3 regions of the Curtobacterium sp. LFS079 genome follow, and region 1 is predicted to be linked to each of the others. Evidence: predicted binding sites of a transcription regulator. Region 1 holds the regulator's gene; each other region holds the start of a gene.
The links. The regulator Rex, encoded in region 1, represses fermentation and respiration genes when NADH is low (regulators of the CRP and FNR family bind a similar motif). The targets are predictions, from matches to a motif close to CTTGTGAANNNNTTCACAAG.
Positions count from the first base shown of each region.

Region 2: the regulator Rex is predicted to act here: its motif matches at 2,798-2,817, upstream of ACNQPB_RS11405 (glyceraldehyde-3-phosphate dehydrogenase).
Region 3: the regulator Rex is predicted to act here: its motif matches at 1,345-1,364, upstream of rhaI (L-rhamnose isomerase).

Region 1 covers NZ_JBFPFO010000001.1:322,470-326,025, reverse strand. The annotation lists gene ACNQPB_RS01555 (tetraspanin family protein) at 1-773, shown strand, start outside; gene ACNQPB_RS01550 (redox-sensing transcriptional repressor Rex) at 826-1,533, opposite strand; gene ACNQPB_RS01545 (glutaredoxin family protein) at 1,600-1,854, opposite strand; gene ACNQPB_RS01540 (HAD family hydrolase) at 1,963-2,781, shown strand; gene ACNQPB_RS01535 (30S ribosomal protein bS22) at 2,881-2,979, opposite strand; gene ACNQPB_RS01530 (helix-turn-helix domain-containing protein) at 3,138-3,350, opposite strand; gene ACNQPB_RS01525 (3-deoxy-7-phosphoheptulonate synthase) at 3,497-3,556, opposite strand, start outside.
Region 2 covers NZ_JBFPFO010000005.1:279,255-282,810, reverse strand. The annotation lists gene ACNQPB_RS11415 (HNH endonuclease family protein) at 1-675, opposite strand, end outside; gene ACNQPB_RS11410 (hypothetical protein) at 805-1,014, opposite strand; gene ACNQPB_RS11405 (glyceraldehyde-3-phosphate dehydrogenase) at 1,089-2,579, opposite strand; gene ACNQPB_RS11400 (DUF4231 domain-containing protein) at 2,926-3,556, shown strand, end outside.
Region 3 covers NZ_JBFPFO010000018.1:13,215-16,770, reverse strand. The annotation lists gene ACNQPB_RS19175 (bifunctional aldolase/short-chain dehydrogenase) at 1-116, opposite strand, end outside; gene rhaI (L-rhamnose isomerase) at 122-1,288, opposite strand; gene ACNQPB_RS19165 (LacI family DNA-binding transcriptional regulator) at 1,432-2,460, shown strand; gene ACNQPB_RS19160 (L-rhamnose mutarotase) at 2,514-2,867, opposite strand; gene kduI (5-dehydro-4-deoxy-D-glucuronate isomerase) at 2,876-3,556, opposite strand, start outside.

The sequences.
Region 1 (3,556 bases):
ACTCCGGCGAGAACGCCGGTTCCGGACAGGGCCAGCCCGAACAGCCCCAGTACGGGCAGCAGGCCCAGCCGCAGTACGGGCAGAACGCGCCCCAGTATGGTCAACAGCCTTCGGCGCCCCAGTACGGGCAGAATGCGCCCCAGTACGGGCAGAATGCGCCCCAGTACGGGCAATTCGGGCAACAGCCTTCGGCACCCCAGTACGGGCAGTCTCCCTATGGCCAGTCTCCGTACGGCCAGTCCCCGTATGGCCAAGCTCCATGGCCCAGCCAGCAGCCCTCCACGACGTCGGACGTTCCGCAGCTGGTGAACACGGCGTTCCTGATGATTGTGGGCGCCGGTATCCTCTCTGCCATCAGCAGCCTTGTCTTCGCGTTCACAGGGCAGGACTACATCATGACCGTGATGGAGCAGGCCGCCCGCCAACAGGGCCAGGCCCTGCCACCTGGGACGACCCAAAGCCTCAACGGGCTCCTGGCTGTCAGCGGCATCATCGGCGCGGTCATCAATCTTGGCTTGTATGCCCTGGTCGCGTTCCCGGTCCGCAAGGGAAAGAACTGGGCACGGATCCTTGGCACAGTGTTCGCCGCAGTGTCGATCTTCGGGCTCTTCGGGCTCTTCGAGCTGGGGCCGCTCTTCGGAATCCTTCAGCTCCTCACCATCCTGCTCGGCATCGCTGCGATCGTGATGCTCTACCTGCCGGCTTCGGCTCCGTACTTCCGCAAGGCACAGCCTTTCGCCAATCCCTACAGCCAGGGTCCGTACGGCCGCTAGGCAGGAACCGATCAACAACAGCGGGCGCAGTCCCGACCGCCGTCGGGCAATATCAGACGGCTTGGCCCGGGGTCTGCGCCCGTTGTGCGTGGTAGGCGAGGATCTGCAGCTCGGTGGCCATGTCCACCTTCCGCAAGTTGACGTGCGGAGGTACCTGCAGCAGCACAGGCGCGAAACTGAGGATGCTGCGGATCCCGGCCTTGATCACGCGGTCGCACACATCCTGTGCCACGGCAGCGGGCAGGGCCAGGACCACCATGTTGGTGCCGGTCCGTTGCAGGACCTGCTCGAGGTTCGCGGCATCGCTGACCCGCAGCCAGCCGACTTCGTTGCCGACCACCATGGGGTCGGCGTCGAGGATGGCCACCACGTCAAAGCCGCGCGACTGGAAACCGCCGTACCTGGCCAGTGCCTTGCCAAGGTTTCCGGCCCCGACAATCGCCACTTTCCAGTCGTGGGTCAGGCCCAGTGCGGCCGCGATATGGCGGCTCAGGTACTGGACTTCGTAACCCACGCCCCGGGTGCCGTAGGAACCGACATAGGAAAGGTCCTTGCGCAGGGTGGAGGAACTGACCCCTGAGGCCTCGGCCAGCGCTTCGGAGGAAACCCGCTCCACGCCTTCACCAAGGAGGGAGTTGAGCGCGCGCAGGTAGAGCGTCATCCGGGCCACGGCTGCGGGCGGGATCTGCTTGGCAGCAGAATCCTGCTCGCCCGGCGCGGGCTCGGCGGATGGTTCCAGCGCAGTCACGGTCTTCTCCATTGTGTTGCTTTGTTGTCCCACTCTATTGCGGGGTTCCCGGAGTCAACAAAGCCACCGGGGCCGCAGTCAGGACGCGATGGCCTTCTGCAGGACCCTGGTGAGCCGTGCTTCGTCGATCTTCCAGAAATCCCGCTGGATGCCGTCCACCAGGACCACCGGGATCTCCTCTGCGTAACGTTCGCGCAGTTCGGCATCGCCTTCGATGGACATTTCCCGCCACGGCAGCCCCAGCCCGGAGGCAACGCGCTCGACGGCGTCCCGCGCCGCAGCGCAGAGGTGGCAGTCGGATTTGGTGAGGAGGACGACGTCGGGAATCGGCATGTTCCAACGGTAGCCCGAGCCGCGGGGCGTCGTCGAAGCGCGCACGACGCGGGTTCACGCGGAAGGCGCGGCACGGCGTCCGGCAGGGCAATTGACTAGACTCATGGCATGCCCGACGAGAAGAACGCCGCTGTGGCCACCGCGCCGGCTGTGAAGCAGCAATACGGCGAAGCCGCATTCTTCGACGTCGACAACACCTTGATGCGGGGCGCAAGCCTCTTCCATGTGGCGCGGAAAATGTACGAACGCAAGGCCTTCACCCTGTCCCAGGCCGCGGGCTTCGCGTGGAAGCAGTTCAAGTTTGTGCTCCGCGGCGAAAACATGGATGACGTCCACGCAGTCCGCGATTCCGCCCTGACCCTGGCCGCAGGAATCAAGGTCTCCGAGGTCGAGGAACTGGGCGAAGAAGTCTACGACGAGATGATCGAGTCCCGGATCTGGCCCGGCACGAAGGCACTGGCCGAACAGCATCTGCGGGTCGGCCGGAAGGTCTGGCTGGTGACCGCGACGCCCGTCGAGGTCGCAAAAGTGATTGCTACCCGGCTGGGCCTGACCGGCGCACTGGGCACGGTGGGCGAAATCGAGGACGGCTCCTACACCGGCAGGCTCGTGGGTGACATCCTGCACGGACCGGCGAAAGCCGTTGCCGTTCAGCAGGTCGCTGACGAGGAAGGCCTGGACCTGCAACGCTGCTGGGCGTACAGCGACTCACACAACGACATCCCGCTGCTCACCCTGGTGGGCCATCCGGTGTGCATCAACCCCGACGCCTCCCTGCGCCGCCACGCCCGCGAAAACAACTGGCCGGTCTACGACTTCCGTTCCGGACGCCGCGCCGCCACCTTGGGCCTGAAGGCAGCCACGGTCGGCGGTGCCGTGTATGGCCTGTGGCGCGGCTTCAGCAAGTTCCGCGGCCCCCGGGTCTGACGCCTCCATATCTGACGCCTCCGGGCGCTGTGCTCCCCAGGGCGCAAAAATGCCCGCCGCCTCGAAAGGCAACGGGCATTCACGCACTGCGAAGTATTTCTACTTCTTATTGCGACGCTGGTGGCGGGTCTTGCGAAGCAACTTGCGGTGCTTCTTCTTGGCCATACGCTTGCGGCGCTTCTTGATAACTGAACCCACGAAAGTTCCTTACAAATAAGTGAAGTTCCCGCCTGCCGGACGGGGCCGGTGAAGGCCCCGCAACAGACGGATTCTTACAGTGACGTAAAACGTTCCTTAACAGGGTACCGCCTCGCAGCGGCACCCAATGACCGTGGACCCGCGAGGGCCCTTTGGCGTCAGGCGCTCTCCGAGCGGCCGTCCACCACGGCACCCTTGAGGTACTGGGCAACGGCTTCCTCGGGGACCCGGAATGACCGGCCGAACCGGACGGCCGGCATTTCACCGGAGTGGACCAGACGGTACACGGTCATTTTGGAAACCCGGAGAACCTCGGCCACTTCGGCCACGGTCATGAATCGCGCATTCGAGAAGTTGGTCTCTGCGGACATTCTCCATATTCCTTTGCTCTCAGCTGACAAGGACAACCCCAGCGCGCATGACTGCGGCGTTCCGATGCTGAGCCATCACAACCATGTGCTAGATACTTTAGAGGCTGCTGAGGCCAATGTGAAAGTCCCGGCCGCTACATTCATGTTCACACGGCGGCCGCCTGGCGGCGCTTGCGGGACGACGCCGCAAGCTGCTCCAGCACGGA
Region 2 (3,556 bases), on a different contig from region 1:
GTGGCAGCGGAAGTTCTTATTGGCAGGGAGCCACGTCGCGGCATCGCCGGCTCCCTTCTTCACATTGGCCGGGCCGTCGACAGCAATCAGGTTCAAAGGATCGTTGGCGAAGGTGCTGCGCTGATTCGGCGTGAGGTCTTTGGCGCCCTTCTGCCACGCATCCCCCAATGCCACCACGTGGTCGATCTGGACTGCTTTGCTGCTTTCGGGTCCACGCCGGAATTCGACCGCTTTGCCGACGTAGGGCTCAAGAAGGCCGCCACCGGCCACCTTGCATTTGGAGCCGTCGCTGAATTGCACGTCGCTAAGGTCCCGGCGGAGGATGTCGTTGCGGGTATCGCAGCCATTGTGATCCACATCCAGCCAGGCCTGGCCGAACTCCGCGCGGTCGTAGTCGTCCTTGCCTGCTCGTCCTTTGACCGGAAGGGTTTCGAGGACCTCAGCCGCTGTTCCGCTGGGAACAGCTTTGACCGACCGGACCGGCTTCATCCAGCGGTAATCCACCACAGGGGCCGACGCGGGACCGCCACCGGGGTTTTCCGCCACGGCAAACTGGCCGCTGCTGAAGAACCACGCGGCGCCGCCCACAGCGGCTGCCAGGACTAAGGCCAGCGCGACCCATGCTTGGCGGGATCGGCGTCGGGCACGCCGGAAGGCGGTCCAGGTGGTACTCAAGGGAAGGTCCTTTCACTGCGGTTTCAATCCCTTGAGCCTAGGCCAGGCGGCAGACATTATTGGTGCGGTCCACAGTGTGGAGGAGGACACACCGGCCGCCCGGTCGCCCGGCCCGGTAGATAGGGGAAGCTATTGCTCCCGGGCCACCCGTTTGAGGTCTTCGTCGGCAATCGCCAACAGTGATTCAAGCTGCGCTACACGCTCCGCAGTGACGTCCCCGGCCTTGTGGGCCGCACGGGCGCCGTCAAGCAGCCTTTTGGCTTCCTTCTGGTTTGCCCGGGCAACGTCGAGCGCGTGCTCCAGTGTGGTGTCGTGGTCCAGGGTCTCTTCGCGTTCCATGGGACCATTTTGCTCAGCTTTCCCGGCCGATTCCAGAGAACAGGCCGGGAAAGCCGAAGCTTCCTGAAAACAGGTCAGACAGTGACGGCTTCCAAGGCGGGCTCAGCAGCAACAGGTGCTTCCTGGGCCGGGAAGAACGGCGGGTTCACGCCGGCCATTTCCTCCATCACGCGGACCACCTGGCAGCTGTAGCCGAATTCGTTGTCGTACCAGACGTAAACGACGAGGTTCTTGTCGTTGGCGATGGTGGCGAGGCCGTCGACGATGCCCGCGCGGCGGGAGCCGACGAAGTCAGTGGAGACAACCTCAGGCGAATCGATGTAGTCGATCTGCTTGCGCAGCGAAGAGTGCAGGGACATTTCGCGCAGGTAGTTGTTGACCTCGTCCTTGGTGGTGCCCTTCTCAAGGTTGAGGTTCAGGATGGCCATGGAGACATCCGGGGTGGGAACGCGGATCGCGTTGCCCGTCAGCTTGCCCTGGAGCTCGGGAAGAGCCTTTGCGACAGCCTTCGCCGCCCCGGTTTCAGTGATGACCATGTTCAGGGCCGCCGAACGTCCACGGCGGTCGCCCTTGTGGAAGTTGTCGATCAGGTTCTGGTCGTTGGTGAAGGAGTGCACCGTTTCCACGTGGCCGTGGATGACGCCGAACTTGTCGTTGAGCGCCTTCAGCACCGGGGTGATGGCGTTGGTTGTGCAGGAAGCGGCGGTGACGATCGTGTCACTGTCCTGGATGGACGTGTGGTTGATGCCGTGGACGATGTTCTTCAGCTCGCCCTTGCCCGGCGCCGTGAGGAGGACGCGTGCGACGCCCTTGCTCTGAAGGTGCTGGGACAGGCCCTCGGCGTCGCGCCAGCGGCCGGTGTTGTCCACCACCAGGGCATCCTTGATCCCGTAGGCGGTGTAGTCAACGGTGGAGGGGTTGTCCGAGTAGATCACCTGGATCTGCACACCGTTGGCGGTGATGGTGTTGGCTTCCTCGTCCACGCGGATGGTGCCTTCGAAGGAACCGTGCACCGAGTCGCGGCGCAGCAGGCTGGCACGCTTGGCGAGATCGTTCTCGGCACCCTTGCGGACCACGATGGCGCGCAGGCGGAGGCCGTGTCCGCCTCCCGCCTTTTCGATCAGGAGGCGGGCCAGCAGGCGGCCGATGCGGCCGAAGCCGTACAGGACGACGTCGGTGCTGGTGCGGTCGTCAGCGCCGCGGCGGCCCACAATGGCAGCCAGTTCTTGACGAAGGAATGCCTCCAGGGAGGTTCCGGGGGCCTCGGCCTTGAACTTCTCGTTGAGGAGCGCAATGTCGATGGCTGCCGCACCGAGATCGAGCCCGACAAGGGCGTCGAGCAGCGGAGCGGTTTCTTCCAGAGGGAGCTCTGCGTTGCTCATCCGGCGGGCGAAACGGTGCGCCTTCAGGATGTTCATGGAGGACTTGTTGATGAGGCTGCGCCCGTGAATGCTGGTCACCACATTGTTTTCACGGTACAAACGGCCAATGACCGGGATCATGGCTTCGGCGAGCGCCTCGCGGCCCATCCACGAATCAAGACAAGAATCAGACGACTGGGTCACAGAACTACCTTCCTAGGGTCAACCGCGCACGTCCTCGTGCGCAGATGGCGGCCGCCCGGAGTAATCCTGCGGCACTGGCACACCGGGACTTCGGTCCGCCCCGGACGCCACGAACGATCGCAAAGAAAAACCGCCGGCTGCGAACGCAGTACCAGCGGGGAACTTCAACGTTCACCATCCATTCTAGGGTCTGGGGAGCATCCCCCGGACGCCCTTGCGCAGTGAAATCACTCACACGCCCCGGAAAGGAACGTGGCTTAGGCTCTGGCCGCCGTCCATGGCGGGACCTACAATCCAACCACCGGCTGCCGGTGCGCCGGTCCCGTGGGGCGAACGGAGTGCTGTCGTGAGTGAAGTCCTCGAGCTGCCGGGCTACTTCAAGGATGCCGACTCCGCATCCTTGAAGGGCCAGCGGAAGTACCTGTTCCTGAACCGTTTGCGTTTGGGCAGCACCATTGCCGGCGCGGTGGGGGGCGCCATCCCCCTGGCCGTCGGAAATCTCGGCCTGTCTTCGCTAGTGGTGCTTGCAGCCTTCCTCGTGGCACTCATCTGCGAACTGATCCTTGCCTACGTCCAGCCGGAACGTGACTGGTACGCGGGGCGGGCGCTGGCTGAGTCCATGAAAACCATGGCCTGGCGCTACTCCGTCCACGGTGACCCGTTCGGAGGGGAACTCAGTGACGCAGGCGCACGCAAGATCCTCCGGGAGAGAGCCGAGCAACTGGCTCAGAAGGGCGGCGACCGGGTGGCCATCGCCACGGACAGCCCGCTGGTCACCGACTCCATGACCGCCCTGCGGCACAGCACCTTCGAAGAGAGGAAGTCCGCCTACCTCAGGCAACGGACCCTCGCCCAGCGCAAGTGGTATGCAGCCAAGGCTGCCGCGAACAAGCGGCGGGCCGAGGTGTGGCGCACGGTGTTGGTCTCTGCTGAGATCCTTGCTGTGGCATTGGCTACGTTGAAGTTCGCCGGTGTCT
Region 3 (3,556 bases), on a different contig from region 1:
CCCTTGGCGGACGTGTTGCCGCCGGCGAAATTGGTGTTCCGCCTGTCCGCGCCAAGGCGGTTGGAACGGGTGATCAGGTCTTCAACGGTTTTGTTCGCTGTGTTCTGCATGTTCATGCTCTTTATGCGCCCCATCCGGCTTGCTGGCCGCCTGCGCGGTCCTCGTTGATCTTCTTCTGGTAACCGCTGGCCTTGCAGGCAGCGATCGGGTCGGCGGGCAGGCCGCGGGATTCACGCCACTCGGCCAGGGCCGGGCGGACATCGGTGTAGAAGGCATCGTTGAAGATGCCGTTGGCGGCCAGGACATCCCCGGCCCGCCGGGCCTCGGCCAACGCTGCGGTGTCGATGAGCAGTGCGCGGGCGGTCATTTCCTGCACGTTCAGGACCGAACGGATCTGACCCGGGATCTTTTCCTCCAGGTTGTGGCACTGGTCAAGCATCAGGGCGACGCCGGAGTCCTTGGCCAGTCCCCCTCCGCGGATCACTTCGTGCATGATGCGGAAGAGCTGGAACGGATCCGCCGCGCCGACGATCAGGTCGTCGTCGGCATAGAAGCGCGAGTTGAAGTCGAAGGAACCAAGCTTGCCCAGGCGCAGCAGCTGCATCACGATGAACTCGATGTTCGTGCCGGGAGCGTGGTGACCGGTGTCCAGGCACACGAACGCCTTCTCCCCCAGCGCCGCCGTCTGGGCGTAGGAGGTGCCCCAGTCGGGAACATCGGTGTGGTAGAAAGCCGGCTCGAAGAACTTGTATTCAAGGACCAGGCGCTGCCTGTCGCCGAGGGCGGCGTAGATCTCCTGGAGGGACTCGGCCAGCCGGTCCTGGCGTCCGCGCATATCGTCCTGGCCCGGGTAGTTGGTGCCGTCCGCCAACCAGACCTTCAGGTCCCGGGAGCCCGTGGCATGCATGATCTCGATGCACCCAAGGTGGTGATCGATCGCGCGGCGCCGGACGGCGTCGTCCGACGCCGTCAGCGAACCGAACTTGTACTCGTCATCCTGGAAAGTGTTCGAGTTGATCGTGCCCAGCCCGACACCGAGGCTTTCCGCGTACGCACGGAGCTCCGAGTAGTCTTCCACCTTGTCCCATGGAATGTGCAGGGCGACCGTGGGCGCCAAGCCCGTGAGCTCATGGACCTTCGCGGCGTCGGCCAGCTTCTCCTGGACGGTGCGCGGCGTTCCCGGCGTGCCGAACACCTTGAAACGTGTCCCCGAATTGCCATATGCCCACGAAGGGACTTCGATGGCGAGCCCCTCGAGGCGTGGCAGGATGCTGGACAACAGTGTCATGGGCGGACCTCTAATTCCAAGGGCGGACGATTCAAGGTGAACCGGTCTCCCGCTGCCTTTTGAATCGTTTCATAAGTTCGTTTCAAATGTAAGTTGTATCTAGTAACGTGTCAAGGGTCAAAGCGGAAACGTCAGGAGGCAGGGTGCGCTCGGCAAGTGTGAAGGATGTCGCCGACCGGGCGGGGGTTGCGGTGGGCACGGTCTCGCACGTGCTGAACCATCCAGAGAGGGTCAGCCCCAGGACCAAGGAGAAGGTCCTCCGCGCGATCGATGAGCTTGGCTTCGTGCGCAATGATGCTGCGCGTCAGCTCCGCGCCGGACGAAGCCGGACGATCGGCTTGATCATGTTGGACGCTGCCAACCCGTTCTTCGCGTCCCTGGCGCGGGGTGCGGAAGATGCGGCCGCCGTCGAGGGCAATTCGATCGTCTTCGCCAGCAGCCGCCACGACAAGGAGCGGGAATCCCGCTACATCGACCTTTTCGAGGAACAGCGCGTTCAAGGCCTGCTGATCACACCGGTCGGCGACCTCACCGCCCGGGTGGCTGAGCTGAAGACGAGGGGCGTCTCCGTCGTGCTCGTTGACCGTGAGGGCGATCCGGCCCTGTACAGCTCGGTTTCCGTGGACGACGTCCACGGCGGATACCTGGCCGCAACACACCTGCTGGAGCAGGGACGGACGCGGATCGCCTTCGTCGGTGGCGGACGGCACCTGCAGCAGGTGGCCGACCGTCTCAGGGGGGCAGAGAAGGCGATCGCCGAACATCCGGGAGTCTCCCTGGAGTTCCTCCCGACCGAAGACCTGGACGTGCTCGCCGGGCGGAGCGTGGGCGATGCCCTGGTGCAGCGTCCACGCCACCTCTTGCCGGACGGGATCTTCTGCGCGAACGATTTGCTGGCCACGGGCGTCATGCAGTCCGTGCTGCTGCTGAATTCATTGCGCATTCCGGAAGACGTGGCCCTGATCGGCTACGACGACATTGCTTTCGCGCGCTCGGCAGTGGTGCCCCTGTCCTCCATCCGCCAGCCGGCGGAAGAGATCGGGCGGACCGCCATCCGCTTGCTGGCACAGGAGCTCGAAGACCCCTCCGGGGCCCGGGAGCACGTAGTGTTCAACCCCGAGCTGGTGGTGCGGGCCAGTACGAGCACGCTAGCTCCCGCTGCACTCCCCTAAGGCCGTGAATGAGCCGCGTCCCGGAGTCCCGGGACGCGGCTCGCAATTTCAGATCATCCCTCGTTGCCCGCAGGCGGGCGATCCAACTGGTCCTCGAGATGGAACACCTCCGTCAACTGAACGAAGCCTTCGTCGGGCGCTCCCTCAAGGTCATCGAAGAATTCCGCCATTTGGGCCTGCCACCGCGCGTTGACGTCCGTTGCGGCCATCCGGCTCCGGGCCGCGTCAAGGTCTTCCGTTTCGAAGTAGCCGATCAGCAGTCCGTCGGGCCGGAGGAAGAGCGAGTAGTTGTGCCATCCGCTGTCCTTCAGCGCATGCAGCATCTCCGGCCAGACCTCGGCATGGCGCTGCCTGTATTCCTCGGTGCGCGCGGGTTTGACCTGGAGCTGGAAACAGACGCGTTTCATGGTCCCGTTCAGCTCAGGGAACTGACGGGAACGGCATCCATGTCGTCAAAGGACTGGTTCTCCCCCGCCATGGCCCAGATGAATGAGTACGCCGCGGTGCCGACGCCAGAGTGCAGCGACCACGACGGCGAAATCACTGCCTGGCGGTCGGCGACAAGGAGGTGGCGCGTTTCATCGGGTTGGCCCATCAGGTGGATCACGCGGGCCTCCTCCGGCACATCGAAGTACAGGTAGCATTCCGTGCGCCGGTCGTGCGTATGTGCCGGCATGGTGTTCCACATGGAGCCCGGGTGAAGCTCGGTGACGCCCATGACGATCTGGCAGGAGCGGACTCCCTTCTCGTGGATGTACTGGTTCAGTGACCGGCGGTTGCTGGTGAGCTGGTCACCGAGTTCCCGCACGGTCCCCTGCCCTTTCAGGACGAGCTGGGTTTCGTAACTGGTGTGGGCGGGTGCGCTGAACAGATAGAACTGCGCACCATTGGCCTCGCCGTCAGCGGTCGCGCCATCAGTGTCGGAGAAGACGACGTCCCGGGTTCCGCGGCCGATGTACAGGCACGCGCCGTTGGGAAGGGTGTAGCCATCGCCGTCGGCAGTGACGGTGCCGGTGCCGCCGATATTGATGATGCCGATTTCCCGGTTGGCCAGGAAGTAGTCTGCACGAAGTTCGTCGAACGCCGGCAGCCGAAC